DNA from 2 places in the Psychrobacter sp. 1Y4 genome. Region 1 is predicted to be linked to the other one. Evidence: predicted binding sites of a transcription regulator. Region 1 holds the regulator's gene; the other holds the start of a gene.

Region 1 (9,119 bases):
CTGATAGCAATGGCTATATCGAGAAAGTGAACAGCAAGCGTACCGTTTTGTTCGGTTCAATTTGTTTCTAGCCCTAAAAAGTTAGGTATACAAGTACATATCGTATCTAGTATCAAAGCGAACTGATAACACTGACAATAAAAATTGAAAAGGAAGATAGTATGACAACTTTAAGTCCAAAAGATGTGGTCATCGTAGACGGTGTACGCTCAGCCATGGGAAAATCTAAAAACGGTATGTTTCGCCATGTTCGCGCTGATAACATCTCAGCGGAATTGGTCCGTGCTTTGGTAGAGCGTAACGATTTCGATACCAACGATGTCGAAGATATTATTTGGGGCTGTGTCAACCAGACGCTTGAGCAAGGTCTGAACATCGGTCGTAATATTGGTCTGCTGGCTGGTATTCCAAAGACCGCTGGCGGTCAAACGGTCAACCGTCTATGCGGCTCTTCTATGCAGGCGCTACATACGGCAGCGGCGCAAATTATGACCAACCAAGGTGATGTATTTATCATTGGTGGCGTTGAGCACATGGGTCACGTTGGTATGATGCATGGCGTGGATCTAAACCCAGCAGCCTCTAAGCATTATGCAAAAGCCTCAAACATGATGGGTTTGACAGCTGAAATGCTTGGTCGTATGAATAACATTACCCGTGAAGAGCAAGACGCCTTCGGTCTTGAGTCACATCGCCGTGCATGGGCTGCGACTACTGAAGGTCGTTTTGACAATGAAATCATCGGTATCGAAGGTCATGATGCCGCTGGTCGTCTGCAACTATGTACTGTTGATGAAGTGATTCGTCCAGATGCGACAATGGAGCAAATGCAAAAGCTACGTCCAGCCTTTGATCCTAAAGGCGGTACAGTGACTGCTGCTACTTCATCTGCCCTATCTGACGGTGCGTCAGCAATGCTAGTAATGAGCGCACAAAAAGCTAAAGATTTAGGTCTTAAGCCTCGTGCTCGTATTCGCAGCATGGCTGTTGCTGGTTGTGATGCCGCTATCATGGGTTATGGCCCTGTACCTGCCACGAACAAAGCACTTAAGCGCGCTGGTATGAGCATCGATGATATGCAAACCATCGAGCTAAACGAAGCCTTTGCAGCGCAAGGCTTGTCAGTACTTAAAGCCTTGAACTTGACTGACAAGCAAGACATCGTCAACATCAATGGCGGTGCCATTGCTCTAGGTCATCCACTAGGCTGTTCGGGTGCTCGTATCACGGTTACCTTATTAAACGCTATGGAGCAGTCTGACACTGAGCTTGGCCTTGCAACCATGTGTATCGGTCTAGGTCAAGGTATCGCGACCGTGATTGAGCGTGTTTAAGATTTTGAAATAGCAGTCGTTTTGTAAAATTTAAATATGCTAACCCAAGCCTTCGGTTAAATAACTGGAGGCTTGTTTGTGTGTAAACAATCAAAAACCATCTATGACATAACGTTCATAAGTTGTTAATAAAGATTATGTTTATTGACGCACCGGACGAAATATGACTAAATGAGCGTATATCAAATAACAACAAATCAATCATTTAGTCTGTAGCGATGTGCTACAAACGTACAAGGAGTGTACTCAATATGGCCACTATGATTACCGATCGTACTTATCGCATCGCTCGTGAAAACACGCAAGCAATGCTTATCGATGTGCAAGAGCGCCTAACGCCGCACATTTATGATCACGAAAACATCGTCAAAAAAATAACAACGTTGATAAAAGGTCTACAGGCCCTTGATATCCCTATTATGCTTAATGAGCAATATAAAAAAGGTCTCGGTGATACGTTACCTGAAGTTTTTGAGCTATTAGAAGGTGATAATGCTAAAAGTTTTGAAAAAGTTACATTTAGCGCTTGCGACAACGATGATTCATGGCATTATTTGGCGCAGCAAAACCGTAGTATCGTTCTACTATTTGGCGTTGAGACGCATGTGTGTGTCATGCAAACGGCGTTAGATTTACTGGATAATGGCATGCAACCAGTCATCGTTGGTGATGCGGTAGGATCACGCTTTCCATATGATAAAAAACAAGCCATACGGCGTATTCGCCGCGCAGGTGGGGTAATTACTACGGTTGAGACCATATTGTTTGAGCTATGTCGCACAAGTCGCGACCCTGCATTTAAGACTATTAGTAATCTGATTAAGTAGTCAATTATCGTTAAAGGTAGTTATTAAACAATCTAGATAATGAAGTGCCTAGTCAGATTTTATTAAAAATAGACAATATAAGGCATAAAAGATGAATAGGGTAAAGCAGTACGGTTTTAAACCGCTCTTAGCAGTTGTATTTTTAATAATGATGATACAACCAGTGATGGCTGCCAGTCCTAACAGCAGTGGTAGCAAGCTGGCAGCAGATGCCAAAAAACAAATCGGCGTGACAGTCAATTATGACGCCACTTATCAAAAACTGGACTTTCCACGTGGTGATGTACCGATGAAAACGGGGAGAAGTACCGATGTCATCGTACGTGCTTATCGTTTGCAAAATATAGATTTACAGCAGCTGGTCAATCACGACATGAAGTCAAATTGGTCAGAATATCCAAAGAATTGGGGATTAAAGTCACCGGATAACAATATTGATCATCGCCGAGTGGCCAATCTTGAAGTGTTTTTTGAGCGTCATGGAAAATCACTATCTGTCACTGATAAAGACAGTTTTAAGACAGGGGATATCGTGACGTGGCGACTGCCAAAAGACAATGTGCCGCATATTGGTATCGTCTCAAACAAAAAGACTGCCGATGGAACGCCGCTTATTATTCACAATATTGGAGATGGTACGCAAGAAGAGAATATCCTTTTCACCTATCCTATTGTCAAACATTTTCGTTACTAAAACATTTGGTACAGATGATATGAAGTTATTCATAGTGTAAACGATGGATAATGCGGCGCAAAACAAAACCCAGCCAATAGTGTCATGAGTGTCATGCTATTGACTGGGTTTTTTATTGGGGTTTTATTTATTTTCCCGTATGGGCAGCCCCTAGTAATTGACCCATTTGTACCACGCTGTTCGCCATTATATTATCTTGCCAGTCAGCTTTTGCAGCTTTAGGCAATATAACAATGGCGGTTGACCCCAGATAAAAGCGCCCAAGCTCATCACCTTGAGCCAACACCATACTATGCTCAGCTTCTTGAATATCGTCGGTACGGGTAATTTTTCCTGTCGCTACCGTCTCAATACCGGCGACAATCATAGCGCCAACCATCACGACTGCTGCTTTGCCGTATTCGGTATCAAACATACAAACCAAACGCTCGTTACGGGCAAATAAGTCGGGCACGTTAGCAGCAGTGGTATTATTGACTGAAAATAATGTACCTGGCACATAGCGAGTTTTGGTCAAGGTACCTGTAAAAGGCATGTGCACACGGTGATAGTTGCTGGGCGCTAGATAAACAGTAGCAAAACTACCATCAGCGAAGTAACTACCATCATCACTATCAGCAAGTAGCTGTCCGATGTCGTAGTAACGCCCTTTAGCCTGAAGTAGCTTATGATCGTTAATTTGACCAAGCTGCGAGACAATACCGTCAGCAGGGCTTACAATGCCATGGACGGTAGTATCGATAGCACGAGCATCATCTTTGAGTTCACGGGTAAAAAAATCGTTAAAGCTCTCGTAAGCATTTAAGCTTTGACGTTCGTATTCATCCAACTTTACATCATATGCTTTTGCAAAGCTGCGAATAAAAGCACGTTTAACCATTGGATGACGGCTAGCCGCCAAACGTCCAGCAACTTTACTAAGTTTTTGCTGCGGTACAAACTGCTGAATGGTGGTAAATAAAGTCATAAAGGGTTACCAAAGTAGTTGTTAAAATAAGAAAATAAAAGTTAGAAATAATAAATATTTATATTTTACCATGGTCAGTACTCAATCGTATGACCATAATTGTTTAAGGAAGCAGTTTATGAAAGCTCTAATTCAGCGGGTAAACCGTGCTAGTGTTATAGTTGATGAATGTTGTATAGGCTCAATTGAACATGGGCTCTTGGCATATATTGGCTTAGGACCCGATGATGACTTACAACAGGCAAAACGTATGATCGATAAGATTGTCACTTATCGTGTTTTTGAAAATACAGCTGATCCAGCTAAACTTGGCAAACTGGATAAAAATGTACAACAGGTAGGTGGCGGATTATTACTGGTATCACAATTTACCTTGATGGCCAAAACAGACAAAGGACGACGCCCTGACTTTGGCGGTGCGATGCCGCCCGAGGCTGCAAAAGTATTGTTTGAGCAATTAGTCGCTTATGCAAAGACTCAGCATCCCAACGTTGCAACGGGACAGTTTGGAGCTGATATGCAAATCGATAGCGTCAATGATGGGCCTCTAAACTTTTTGTTAGAAGTTTAAAGAGCGAATGTCATCAAACTGTCATAATTAACGCGTTTAATAGACGGTCATTAACGAGTGTTTACCGTCTTTTTTAGCTTAAATTTCCCTCTTATATAATTATTCAGCGCTTAACAATAAGGTTGTCCTATGCATAATGAGCAAATTTTGATTGTCGAAGATGAGCCTGCGATTCGTGAAATGGTGGTGATGACATTGGAGATGGCTGGATTTGACAGCTTGCAAGCGGCTGATGTGTCAGAGGCGCATCAACAAGTGGTTGATCATCGTCCTGCGCTCATATTATTAGATTGGATGTTACCTGGAGATAAAAGTGGTATTGATTTTTGTCGTATGCTTAAAAGCGATGAGCTGCTTGCTGAGATACCAGTCATTATGCTGACGGCCAAAAGTGAAGAGGACAGTAAAGTTCATGGGCTTGATGCTGGTGCTGATGATTACATGACCAAGCCTTTTTCAACACGAGAGCTAATCTCAAGGATTAAAGCGGTATTGCGTCGTAGTAGTGCGCTGAGTGCTGATAAGCCCATCGAGATAGGTAAGCTGAGCCTAGATCCTAAAAGCCAACGCGTTACGGCTAATGATAAGGTTGTGGATATCGGACCGACAGAATATAGGCTATTGGCGTTTTTTATGAGTCATCCGGAGCGTGCTTATACGCGCACACAACTGCTTGATCAGGTATGGGGCGGCAATGTTTATATCGAAGATCGGACGATCGATGTGCATATCAGGCGTTTGCGTAAATTATTAAAACCCCACGACTGCGATACTTTAATCCAAACGGTTCGTGGTACTGGCTATCGGTTTTCGAGTCTCATTGAACCAGTATGAGCCAGTTCTAAACAGAACGACATATGAATGACAATGTAACGCAGTAGATAGTCGTAAGGGTAATGAATGATATGATAATGCCTATAGAAAACGAGCAACAAAACGAGCCAGAACAGCACCCGCAAGATCAAGCAACCCAGCAAGAAGTGATGGGTCAGCTCAAAAAAATAAGAAGCTCATTACGCGCTCTACAAGACGCCGTAATATTGCTCAATGATGATGATAGTCTAGAGTGGTGGAATCAAGCTGCTGAGGATTTGCTATTGTTACAAGTAGCGGATAAAGGTAGGAGTATTTTTGATTTTATCAATGTGCCTGAGTTTCGCCAGTACTATCAAGTCATGACGACACCCAACGATGGTGTGCATATGGCATCTTGGCGAGATCCTAAGCGTTATTTGAAATGTGAGCTCACCCCTTTTGGGGACGAAAAACTATTAATCATCTATGATGTGACTCGCCTGCATCATTTGGAACAAATGCGCCGCGACTTTGTGGCAAATGTCTCACATGAGCTTAGAACACCATTGACAGTCCTCATGGGTTATCTCGAAAACTTTTCAGATCAGCCAGACATGCCGCCGCATTGGCAGCGTGGGTTTGAGCTGATGACCCAGCAGACAGCGCGTATGAATAGAATCGTCAATGATTTATTACTGTTGTCTCGGATTGAGATTGAAGAGACGCATGAGTTTCATTATATTAATATGACCAAACTGCTTACCCATATCTATGATGACGCGCAGGCCTATAACCAAGAATATAATCATAGCATTCACTTGCAGATAGACACCTACGATGGGTTGTACGGGTCAGAGATGTACTTAAATAGTGCCTTATCCAACTTGGTTATTAATGCTATTAAATATACGCCAAAAGGTGGCAATATTACAATCAGTTGGGCGAAGACCTCTGAAGGCTGTCGCTTTGCTGTTGAAGATGATGGTATCGGTATTGCGCCGCAACATATCACGCGGTTGACTGAGCGTTTTTATCGTATCGACAGTGGTCGTAGCCGTGCTACGGGCGGTACTGGGTTAGGTCTAGCAATTGTCAAACATGTCTTGTATCAATACGATGTAAACTTACAAATTGAGTCAACAGAAGGCGTAGGGTCGACGTTTAGTGCGCTGTTCCCCACCAATCATGTACGATCTGAGCCTATGCTTTAGTCTTTTTGTAAAAGTGGGTAAGGATTGACAGCACTGCCGCTGATATAAATACCATAATGTACATGTGGCGGTGTACCTTTGGCATTACCACTATCACCAACATAGCCAATGATATCACCAGCATCTACCCAGTCGTTGGGAGTTATATCAGCATAATCTTCTAGGTGTGCATAATAATGTCCTGCACCGCCAGGACCTACGATCACCACCACACGTCCGCCTAATGTATTTTCGCCAACCTTACTGACAATGCCTTGCGTCGTTGACTGTACTGGTGTGCCGCGCGGTGCAAAGATATCGATGCCTTCATGTGTGCGACCTTGACTACGAGCAGCGCCCCAAGTATCGGTCAGGTGCTGATCTGGTAGTGGACTTGGCAGGCTATCTTCTGTTGGCAACTCTTGTTGTAGCAGACTCAACTGTTGCCATTTTGCGACGACAAAGGACTGTGTTTGTTGACTGATACTTGGGAGAAGTTTGTCGAATACAAATAATAAGGCCAATAGCACAGCAGCTTTGATTAACACACTCAGCATACGGCGCAAACGTGCAGGCTTTGGTTGCTGGTTTTTTTGATCTACTGGCATCGACATCTCTTATTGTGTTTTGTGGTTTACTCTAAATCGTGTTGGACATTTACAAAGGTCGAGTGTACAACACACCTTAATATTATAGATGCCTTGTTCTTTAATGTTTGTATGTCATTGTTATATGACGCTTTTATCCCCATAAAGACTGAGCATGCATATGACAATACTATAGTTAGTATAGAAAAAAATCGATACTTTTATAAGAATTTACTACTGGCATAGATTTTATAGTGAATTGGCTAGATTCTTGACTGACTCTTTTGGGACTAATACTGATGACTGGTTTTTTATGACTGATACTGCGCTTGTTATTGATACTGAAACCGACCAAGGTCGAGATCCACGACCTATCCAAGTTGCAACCATTAATGTGGCCAGTGGGTTTGAGTGGATGAAATACTTTAACAGTGGCCGTCCTATATCACCAATTGTGATCAAAGTTCATGGCATTACCGATGATGATGTCGCTGGACTTGAGCGTTTTGAATTGGATGAATTTGACTTGCCGCAGTATCTGATTGGCCATAACGTACGCTTTGATTGGCGAGTGATCGGTAGGCCGTCTGCTAAGCTGATTTGTACCGTGCGACTGGCGCGCGTCGCTTTTCCAGAATGGCGCTATTATGGGCAGTCCAAATGTATTGAGCAGTTATTGGGACAAGAGGAAGCCAGCAAAATGACCATTGCTGCACATGATGCACTAGGTGATGCGCGCATGTGTTATTTGCTTTACCAAGCTTGCTGTGAGCGCCTACAAATCAAGCCCATAGATTTTGAGACAGCGCACAAGATTTCGAACACCGCCAACCCAGTCGCGAAGATGCCATTTGGTAAGTATAAAGGCAAGCTTATTAAAGAAGTACCTATTGGTTACGTTAAGTGGATGCTAGGCAACATTCATAACATGACACCGTCATTGCATTCTGCTTTGACTAAGCGCCTCAGGGCAGAAGAGGCTAATAGCATCAACAAATAAATAAGCGGTTTGAATATAAGATGCATTATATTTATTGTGATTGCTCGTTTAGCCAATCCACTGCCATTTGCCACAGTTTAGGAGCTTTAGCGTTGGTTCTACTACTAAAATAGCGCATGTGTCCAATGCTGTTTAGGCCAAAGTCTTTTGGATCAAAGATGCGTTTTTCGATTGGCATTTTGGTAAATACGCGAATCATGTCATCCATGTTTTTACTATTGGCAATGTCATCATCGCTAAAGCCGAGCCATAATGCTGGCATGCTAATCTCAGCATAAAAATGCGTGTGGACACTTTTGCCAAAGGCGGTCTTGATATAGCCTGCGCCATTGCACCACGCGCGCCACTGACGAGCTACGCCGCGCGGTAGCGGCTCGCCCATACCGATTTTATCAGCTGGGGTGTAGCCTAAGGTTAAGTTAGTGAGTGGAATAAAGGCGTCCATAAAACCCATGGCCTTGAGCTTATAAGGCATGTCCATATTTTTAATGCGCCCTGATGAACAAGCGACATTAAAAACTGAAGCAATAGAGGCATAGTTGGGCATAAGGCCAATCAGCTGACCGCCTGCGCTATGGCCAATCAGGTGATAAGTGGCATTACCGAACTCATCTTGTAAGGCATCGAGGGCGGCTGGCATATCATGTCGCCCCCAACTGATAAGAGAGGCATCACATTTGGTCAAATCGGTCGTCAGCGACTCACCAATACCTTCATTATCAAAGGTTAGTACTCCAAAGCCTTGCTCTGCTAAAAAAGTCGCGAAACTGTGATAGAACTGACGTTTGATACCAGTCGCTGGCGCGATCATCACGGCTGTGTTTACAGAAGTTTTAGGACGGTAGACGGTCGCTGCTAACGCTCGATTGCGATCAGATATGATGGTCAACGCATAAGTATCGATACTTGTAACCTTCGTCTCTAATGGAGCGTTGCTTGTAGTATCAAGAGGCGTGGCAGACATGCGCTCTTGTTTATTTGCAGAAAGTGGTGTTTGGTTTTGATGCATTGCCATACCTTATGATGTGTACCAATAAGCGATGATTATTAATAAATGATATGCTGTAAAGGTTAGCATACTTGTAAGTACAGCGTATTATTACCAAGATTGGTCATTATACGTCAGTGATAAAAAGTTGTTATTAGCCATTAAC
Region 2 (9,119 bases), on a different contig from region 1:
ATCGTCGCTCACATCGTTTTGCGTCAGCTCAATGTCAGGTTTAGCCCTGCCATCCTCAGTATAGCCAATATCGTCGCCGGTTTGGTAAGCTTGCACGCATGCGCCGTGACGAGTGAGCCAAAACCCGCGCTTGATAATATGCGGCTCAAGGCAGCCGCCACTGATCATCCCCACTGAACGCCCATCTTCAAGGATGAGCATCATGGCGCCAGCCCGGCGATATGCTGAGCCTTCAGTACGGACGACCGTTGCGAGTACGGCATCGATTTTTTGCTGTTGAGCCTCGTCTGCCAGTCTAAGAATGTCAGCAATTTGATTCATAATATGCTTCTTATATTAAAGAAATAATCATTTTGAAGAAAGAATAACCCGCTTTAGCCAATATCTAAAGCGGGTTCTTGAGGTGAAAATGATAGGTTTTGATAAAAATCTATCAACAGCCCTTACTCTGGCATTTCAGCAAGCAGCTTATCAAGCGTAATTGGAAAATCATAAACACGCACACCGACCGCATTATAGATAGCATTCGCAATAGCTGCCGCCGATCCTGAAATGGAGGTTTCTCCAATCCCTTTAATATGCATAGGGTTGGTATAAGGGTCATCTTCTTCTAACAAAATCACATCCAACTGCGGTACGTCCGCGTTGACCGGCACATGGTACTCGGCAAGGTCATGGTTACATAAGCGGCCATCGTGCTTGTCATGAATGACCTCCTCCATCAAAGCGGAACCAATGCCAAATATCATACCGCCGTAACACTGTGAAGTTGCAAGCTTATGGTTGAGAATACGGCCCGCTGCATACACGCCAGTCATACGCTTGACGCGAATCTCACCGGTGACTTTATGTACCGCGACTTCAGCGAAGTTGGCCCCAAACGAGGCTTGGCGAAGATTTTTGCCATTTTTGCCCGGCTTGATCTGGCCTTTGGCGCTGATTTCTTGCTCGTCAAACTCAGCGATGATATCGGCTAGTGCATAAGACTGATTATCATCAAAATCATATTGCTCGGTTGCTGTTTTCAGATTTGATGCCGATTCTGGCAGCGGTATACCCGTTTTCTCTGACGCTATATCCATCAAATCTACGGCTTTATCCATCAAGCCTGAGACTTTATTAGCCAATTTTTCATCAACCAGCTCTGTGACTTTTTCTTTACCTGCATCAATGGCTACTTCTACTTTACTAGGCTCGTGCTCACCTGATTTTTTGATTTGACCGTTATCTATACGAATCGTATCGGCATGTAGACCTACCTTTTTGGCTAACATGGTGCGTAGCTGCTCACAAGCTAAATAGACACCACTACCGGCGCTAGCGGCACCGAAGCTGCCACCCGAACCCGACGCTGGTGGTAGTGCGCTATCGCCAAGCTTCATCTCAATATGATCGATAGGCAGACCTAATAAGTCGGCTGCGACTTGAGTAAATACGGTGTAAGAGCCTGTCCCAATATCTGTCATATCCGTTTCGATAATGGCTTTGACGCCAAGCTCTTTTGAGTCATCGACTTGTAGTATCGCCCGCGCTTCAGAAGGTTGTAACGTGTTGCCACGAGAAGTGCCAGACATACCGGTACCTATCCACCAGTCGCCTTCTAGTCGGCTGGCAGGTTTGGGGTTATGCTCGTCCCAACCAAATGCTTCAGCGCCTTTTTCCATACAGGCGACCAGCTGACGCGTGGAGAACGGAATCTCTTCACTAGGGTCTTCTTCAGGTTCGTTACGGCGGCGCAGCTCAATAGGGTCGATCTCAAGCTTGTTCGCCAGCTCATCCATCGCACATTCAACAGCGATCATACCTACCGCTTCACCAGGAGCACGCATAGAGCCTGATAATACGTGATTCATATCTACCATCTGATAGCTGACGCGGCGATTCTCTCCGCGATACAAAAAGTGAGTGGATAACGCTGTTGGTTCAAAGAACGCCTCGCCTGGCAAATTGCTGGTCGTGGTATCGTGAATAAAGGTATTAATAATACCCTCTTCATTACAACCGATAGCGATACGCTGACGGGTATTTGAGCGTCTTACCGTCGCTTCCATCACTTGCGGGCGCGTCATAGTAATCAGTACTGGACGACCGACTTCTTTAGAAGCAATAGCGGCAGCAATAGATTCTGGTGCAATACCAAGCTTACTGCCAAAACCGCCGCCCACATAATAGGAGATCAGCTCGACTTGATCTTTATTCAAATCTAATGCGTCCATTACTTGCTGCTTACAAGAGGCGATCATCTGGTTTGAAGTATATAAGACAAGCTTGTCATCTTCCCAATGTGCCAAAGTAACGTGCGGTTCCATTGCAGCGCTATTTTGACTTGGGGTATGGTACATACTATCGAGGGTTACCGCCGAATCCGCAAGGCCTTGCTCTGGATCTCCGTGCTTGGCATTCTTATCCGAGCCTTTTTTCTCATTTACCTCGTGGGCGTTAGGTAGCTCTTTAGTAAAATCCAAAGCCGCTTGATCGGTTTCGTCTTTATAAGTGACTTTAAGGGCCTTGGCGCCTTCGGTCGCCGCTTCAAAAGTTTCAGCGACAACAACAGCGATGGGCTCACCATGATAAAAAACCTCGCTTACGCCCTGAGTCGGTGCTTCGGTCTCACCGCCTTGCTGTGCATTACGTAAGAAGCGCTTAGGATCAGTAACGACTTTAATAATACCTGGAATATGTGCAATCGAGTCGTTATCGATCTTTTCGACTTTTCCTTTAGCAACGGTTGAGCCCACCAAGACACCATACACTTTATTGTCTAGTTGAATCTCTGCCGAATAATGAGCTTGACCGCTAACCTTTAACGAGCCCTCGACGCGGTTAATCGGTTTACCCACCAAATTACTTGCTGTTTTGTCAAATAACGTTTCAACAGGCTCATTCATTTTTTCTTTATTGGTAGGCTCTGACGGTAATACTGAATCTAATAATGACATGATTATGCTCCCTCGCCCGCTAGTGCACGCTTAATGACTTGTTTTAGCAAACGGCGTGTTAGTGGTATTTTAAAATCGTTTTGACCGCTACCTTTGGCATCTTTTAACAACAGATCTGCTGCCTGATTGATAGTGTCATCGTCGCCCTGCGTATCCGTCAATAGATCTTCCACGTCCTCATTGCGCCATGGCTGAGTACCAATTCCGCCAAATGCTAAGCGTACTGTCGCCAAATTACCATTATCATCAGCGTCTATCACAGCTGCACAGGATACAAGCGCAAAAGCGTAAGAGGCGCGGTCACGCACTTTGTCATAAGTGTGCATACCTTTAATAGGTGCTGGCAGCACAACATGCGTAATAAGCTCACCGGACTCTAAAACGTTTTCGATATGGGGGGTATCTTTTGGCAGACAATAAAAGTCTTTTACCGGAATCTGCCGAGTCGAGCCATCGGTTTTGGCAGTCTCAATCGTTGCATCAAGCAGACGCATAGCGACCGCCATATCGGATGGGTGCTGAGCAATACAAGATTCGCTGGTACCCAAAATAGCCAAAGAGCGGTTCTCACCATCAATTGCAGGACAGCCAGTGCCCGGTTCACGCTTATTACAAGGGCTATCGGTATGATAAAAGTAGTAGCAGCGCGTACGCTGCAGGAAGTTACCGCCAGTCGTCGCTTTATTGCGCAGCTGACCAGTTGCACCAGCTAATATGGCGCGAGACAATACTGGATAATTGGCAATCACACTAGGATGCGCGGCCAAATCACTATTGCTCACTAAAGTCCCAATACGTAGACCGCCATCAGCAGTGTCTTCAATCTGTTCAAGCTCTAAGCGTGTCACATCAACCAGTTTGGTTGGCGTTTCAATCTCAAACTTCATCAGATCGAGCAAATTGGTACCGCCTGCGATAAATGAGGCCTCTTTAGGAGTAGCAAACATTACCGCTTGCTGCGGTTCGAGGGCACGGATATATTCAAAGCGTTTCATGAGCGGCCTCCTGCTGTGCTACTGGCAGTTTTATTATGGTTTACTGATTGGTTACCAAGTTGGGACTGACTGGGCGGCGGTGACCAAATACCTGTTACGGCCGAGTCTTGCAGCGAACTTGTATTCGTCTTTTCACTAGAAGAAGCCCGCTTACCTGACACTTCGCTTTCAAGCACTTGTGAGATGGCATCAACGATGTTGGGATAAGCAGAACAGCGACAAATATTGCCACTCATGCGCTCAGCGATCTCTTGGACTAATAGCCCATTAGGGTTTTTGAGATCTGTCGTCACATAGCTTGGCCAATTTTGCTTGACCTCTTCTATTAAGGCAGTCGCTGAACAAATTTGCCCCGGGGTACAATACCCACACTGAAAAGCATCGTGATCTTTAAATGCTTGTTGCAAGGCTGATAACGATTCGGGCATACCAATGCCTTCGATTGTCGTGATTTCATCACCGTCGTGCATCACGGCTAAGGTCAAACAGGAATTAATACGCTCACCATTGATGAGCATCGTACAAGCACCGCATTGACCGTGGTCACAGCCTTTTTTGGGTCCAGTGATTTGTAAATGTTGGCGGCAGACATCGAGCAATGTCGTGCGCGGATCGAGATTATCAAGCTGATAATCCTGCTTATTAATCGTTAACGTCAAAGTAGACATGCTGGCTTCTCGCTGGCAGATGATAAGAATTTGCGGATGATTTTTTATCCATCCATCTAGTTATTTAGTATTGATTATTTAATATTAAGACGTATTGGACATTTAGCTTTGACGCTACTACAGACCGTTTTTATGCCTTTAATATGCGCTAATGTCATCATTAATATAGAAAAATACAATCGAAACAATCTATACATTAATATGCTCAGCGAAACTTACGATATTGTTTTTTTGTAGTAGATAGGCAAAAAGTGTTAACGCTCAGGCAAATCTGCCTATTTCTCATTTGCGCATACAGAATTAAAACTCCAACTTACAACTGGTTTAATTCAACCTCTTATATAACCATTTTATATAGTCATTAATTTATAACGACCAATCTAAAATTTCACTGCTAATAAGATAAATTTCCCATTGTCATCAAACTGTCATGAAAGCTTGGCAAACTACGACACATCTTCCAAACAGTTATTTTTGCTTTTTATCAAATTTGCTTTGTTGTCAAACTTTAGGAGTCTTACATGCGTTATTCGTTATTAGCAGTCGCCGTTAGTTGTACCTTATTACTCACCGCTTGTAATAAATCGACTGATACTACAGAGTCGGCTACTGATAGCAGTAGCGCTGTAACAGCGGCTGAAACCACCACTAATACAGCGTCTACTACAGCAACTGATTTTAAATCTGCTGAAAACATCGCCATGAACATCACCGGTGCAGGCGCTTCGTTCCCGCAACCTATCTATGCCAAATGGTCTTATGACTATAATGCCGCGACTGGCGGTCAGGTGAACTACCAATCAATTGGCTCCTCTGGTGGTATCAAACAAATCGAAGCAAAAACTGTAGACTTTGGCGCTTCCGATGCACCGATGACCCCTGAAGAGTTGGACGCAGCAGGACTTATTCAGTTTCCGACCGTCATCGGTGGCGTCGTACCGATTGTCAACATCAATGGCATAGAGCCAGGTCAGCTGAAATTGGACGGCGCAACGTTAGCGGACATCTACTTGGGTAAGATTAGCAACTGGAACGACCCTGCTATTACTAACCTAAACCCAGACTTAACCCTGCCTGATGCTGCTATTACCACCGTATTCCGCTCAGATGGTTCAGGTACGACCTTTAACTTTACCGATTATCTGGCCAAGGTTTCAACTGACTGGAAAGACAGCGTTGGTGTCGATAAAACCGTCAAATGGCCGACCTCTGCGACTGGTGCAGGTGGTAAAGGTAACGAAGGGGTTTCAAGTTACGTCAATCGTATGAAAAATTCTATCGGCTACGTCGAGTACGCTTACGCCAAGCAAAATAACATGTCACATACTGCACTAAAAAATGCGGCTGGCAACTTCGTGCAGCCATCTGCTGAGACCTTTGCAGCGGCAGGTGATATCGACTGGTCACAGCAAGCAGGCTTTTATAAAGTCATCACCAACTCTGAGACTGAGCAAGCATGGCCAATCGCAGCGGCGACCTTTATCTTGGTACATAAGCAGCCAGAAAATCCGCAGCAAGTGGCTGGCGTCTTAAACTTCTTCGACTGGGCTTACGCTCAAGGCGATGAAGATGCCTTAGCCCTTGATTATGTGCCGTTTTCTGATACCGCTGTTGCGCTCTTTAAAGCGCAGTGGAATGAAGTCAAAGGCAGCGATGGTCAACCCGTCTACAAACCAGCTCAATAGTATTTAAAAACCAGTAATGATTCTCGAGTCACCCTTTCAAACAGCTATTCTCCGGTAGTTGTTTGAAAGGTTTTATCACAACAAATTTAAAAGTAGCGTTATTAATTACCGTTAGTAGCGCTACTGATTAAAATTTAGTTTGCTGTGATAAGACCTGATTAATCTTTTGAATCTTTTGATTTAACCCTATTTGATGCTGAGACACTTATGAATGACCTAAGGTCCCAACTGGCTAAACAAAAACGTTACGACGCGCTATTCGTTAATGCAACTAAGGCTTTTGCCATCCTCGTTCTCTTATCCTTGGGCGGCATTTTGGTCTCATTAATCATCGGGGCTTGGCCAAGTATTCAAGCATTTGGTCTCGGCTTTTATACCAGTAATAACTGGGATACGGTTGCCAATGAGTACGGTGCGCTAGCGCCTATTTATGGCACGCTTGTCACTTCGTTTATCGCGATTTTAATCGCCGTGCCAGTCAGCTTTGGTATTGCGATATTTCTGACCGAGATGTGCCCGAATTTCTTAAAAAAGCCACTTGGTATCGCCATTGAACTACTGGCAGGTATTCCCTCTATCATTTACGGTATGTGGGGATTGTTTGTATTTGCGCCATTTTTTGGCGATCACATTCAGCCGTGGTTTATCGAACACGTCGGTCCACTGCCTATCATCGGTAAGCTATTTGTGGGTGCACCAATGGGACTCGGTATGTTTACCGCTTCACTGGTACTTGCCATTATGATTATTCCTTTTATCGCGGCCACCATGCGTGATGTCTTTTCCGTGGTGCCGGATTTATTAAAAGAATCGGCTTACGGCATGGGTGCGACGACTTGGGAAGTTATGTTTAAGATTATCTTGCCCTATACCAAAGCGGGCGTCGTAGGCGGTGTCATTTTGGGATTGGGTCGTGCATTGGGTGAAACGATGGCCGTGACCTTCCTCATCGGCAACGCCTTTAATATCAGTCCAAGTCTATTTACTTCTGGGGTCACCATTACCTCTGCCCTTGCCAATGAATTCGCCGAAGCCTCTAGTGAGCTACATCTGGCGTCGTTATTACATTTAGGCTTAATTCTATTTGTCATCACTTTCATTGTGCTGTCTTTGGCTAAGCTCATGCTGATGCGCATGGATCATAAAGCAGGTAATCGATAGTAGCTGGATTTTTGATAGATTTTAATGGTTATTGGTACTGATAAGAATATGGGAAATGAGTGTTATGCCTACTAATGCTATGAATTCAGCGTTACCTGTTAAGACAAGCTTTGAAGATCGTTATAACAAGCGCCTTTATAACAAGCGGCGCTGGGCCAACAAGCTCGGTTTGGGTTTTGCCATGTCAGCGATGGTTTTTGGCTTGATTTGGCTGTTTTGGATATTGGTAACGCTTTTTGTAGAAGGCTTTCAAGGCATGGTGCAAATGCCTATCTTTACCGCCGACACTCCGCCGCCAATGAGCGCAGGTGGTTTACGTAACGCCATTGTCGGTTCCGTGATGTTGGCATTTTCGGGATTGTTTATCGGCGCGCCTATTGGCTTGATGACAGGGATTTATTTGTCTGAGTTCTCTCATGGCAGCATGCTTGGCAAGGTGACGCGCTTCTTAAACGATATTTTGCTCTCTGCACCTTCGATTGTCATTGGTCTCTTTATTTATGCGTTGATGGTAAAAGGCCAAAGCTTTTCTGGTTGGGCCGGCGCACTGGCATTGGCACTCATTGTCATTCCTGTTGTCGTGCGTACGACTGAGAACATGCTTAACTTAGTGCCCAACAGTATTCGTGAAGCGGCCTATGCACTGGGTACGCCTAAATGGAAAATGGTAACGCAAGTCACTATTAAAGCGGCTCGAGCAGGGCTGACCACTGGTGTGCTGTTGGCCTTTGCCAGAATCACGGGTGAGACAGCGCCATTACTATTTACGGCATTAAACAACCAATACTTTAGTACCGATATGAGTCAGCCAATTGCTAACTTGCCTAATACCATTTATCAGTTTGCGATGAGCCCTTATGACAATTGGCATGCACTTGCATGGGCCGCTGCACTGCTCATTACCGCTTCGGTATTGGTCCTAAATGTCTTGGCAAGATTCATCGGTGGTCGCAGCTCCAGCAAATAGCAGACAAACCAAATAAAAGCAGTTACTAAATAAAAATGATGCGTTTTTGACATGTGTTGCTGGAATAAATTTCACTTGCGTGCTGTGCCTACGCCGACAGAGGCCGCGCGAAATATATTCCAACAACACTGGGTCGTTTTTAAAGTAGATCAACTACACCATTTACTTAAATTTATATTCATTAAGCTAGGTTGGATAACATTATGAATGACGTCATAAGCAAAGTCCGTACAACAACTAATACGAATAACTTCAAGACGCCGACAGGCAATCTACTAAATAGGCCAATGTCGACGGCAGCGCAAATGCAGCAGCCAGATGCGGCAAACCTAACTAAGCAAACACTGCATGATATTCCCAAAAACATGCCTGCAGCAAAAATGCAGATTCGTGATTTAAGCTTTTATTATGGTGATTTTCAGGCACTAAAAAACATCAATATCGACATTCCTGATAAAAAGGTCACTGCCTTTATCGGCCCGTCAGGTTGCGGAAAATCGACTCTGCTACGTACTTTTAATCGTATGTATGACTTATATCCCGGCATGCGTGCAGAAGGCAATATCAATCTTGATGGCAAAAACATCTTAGGTAAAGACGTCGATGTCAACCTACTACGCGCGCAAGTGGGCATGGTGTTTCAAAAGCCAACCCCGTTCCCGATGTCCATCTATGACAATGTCGCCTTTGGTGTGCGTCTCTAT

Evidence for each region. Region 1 encodes PhoB, which activates phosphate uptake and scavenging genes when phosphate is short. Its sites were predicted from a motif close to TGTCATNAANCTGTCATAA; they were not measured.
Region 2: a site for PhoB is predicted at 5,018-5,036, ahead of pstS (phosphate ABC transporter substrate-binding protein PstS). Genes of this name have one in related genera too.

The regions. Positions count from the first base shown of each region.
Region 1 is NZ_JBPYDE010000015.1:31,587-40,705, reverse strand. Features, by position in the region: gene fadA (acetyl-CoA C-acyltransferase FadA) at 162-1,334, shown strand; gene ACS8FC_RS12265 (isochorismatase family protein) at 1,586-2,161, shown strand; gene ACS8FC_RS12260 (DUF1287 domain-containing protein) at 2,253-2,855, shown strand; gene asd (archaetidylserine decarboxylase) at 2,983-3,822, opposite strand; gene dtd (D-aminoacyl-tRNA deacylase) at 3,941-4,393, shown strand; gene phoB (phosphate regulon transcriptional regulator PhoB) at 4,523-5,227, shown strand; gene phoR (phosphate regulon sensor histidine kinase PhoR) at 5,299-6,399, shown strand; gene ACS8FC_RS12235 (M23 family metallopeptidase) at 6,396-6,986, opposite strand; gene ACS8FC_RS12230 (3'-5' exonuclease) at 7,237-7,965, shown strand; gene ACS8FC_RS12225 (alpha/beta hydrolase family protein) at 7,997-8,974, opposite strand.
Region 2 is NZ_JBPYDE010000002.1:26,884-36,002, forward strand. Features, by position in the region: gene ACS8FC_RS01585 (XdhC family protein) at 1-321, opposite strand, end outside; gene ACS8FC_RS01590 (molybdopterin cofactor-binding domain-containing protein) at 444-2,939, opposite strand; gene ACS8FC_RS01595 (FAD binding domain-containing protein) at 2,942-3,934, opposite strand; gene ACS8FC_RS01600 (2Fe-2S iron-sulfur cluster-binding protein) at 3,931-4,602, opposite strand; gene pstS (phosphate ABC transporter substrate-binding protein PstS) at 5,124-6,287, shown strand; gene pstC (phosphate ABC transporter permease subunit PstC) at 6,495-7,448, shown strand; gene pstA (phosphate ABC transporter permease PstA) at 7,513-8,415, shown strand; gene pstB (phosphate ABC transporter ATP-binding protein PstB) at 8,619-9,119, shown strand, end outside.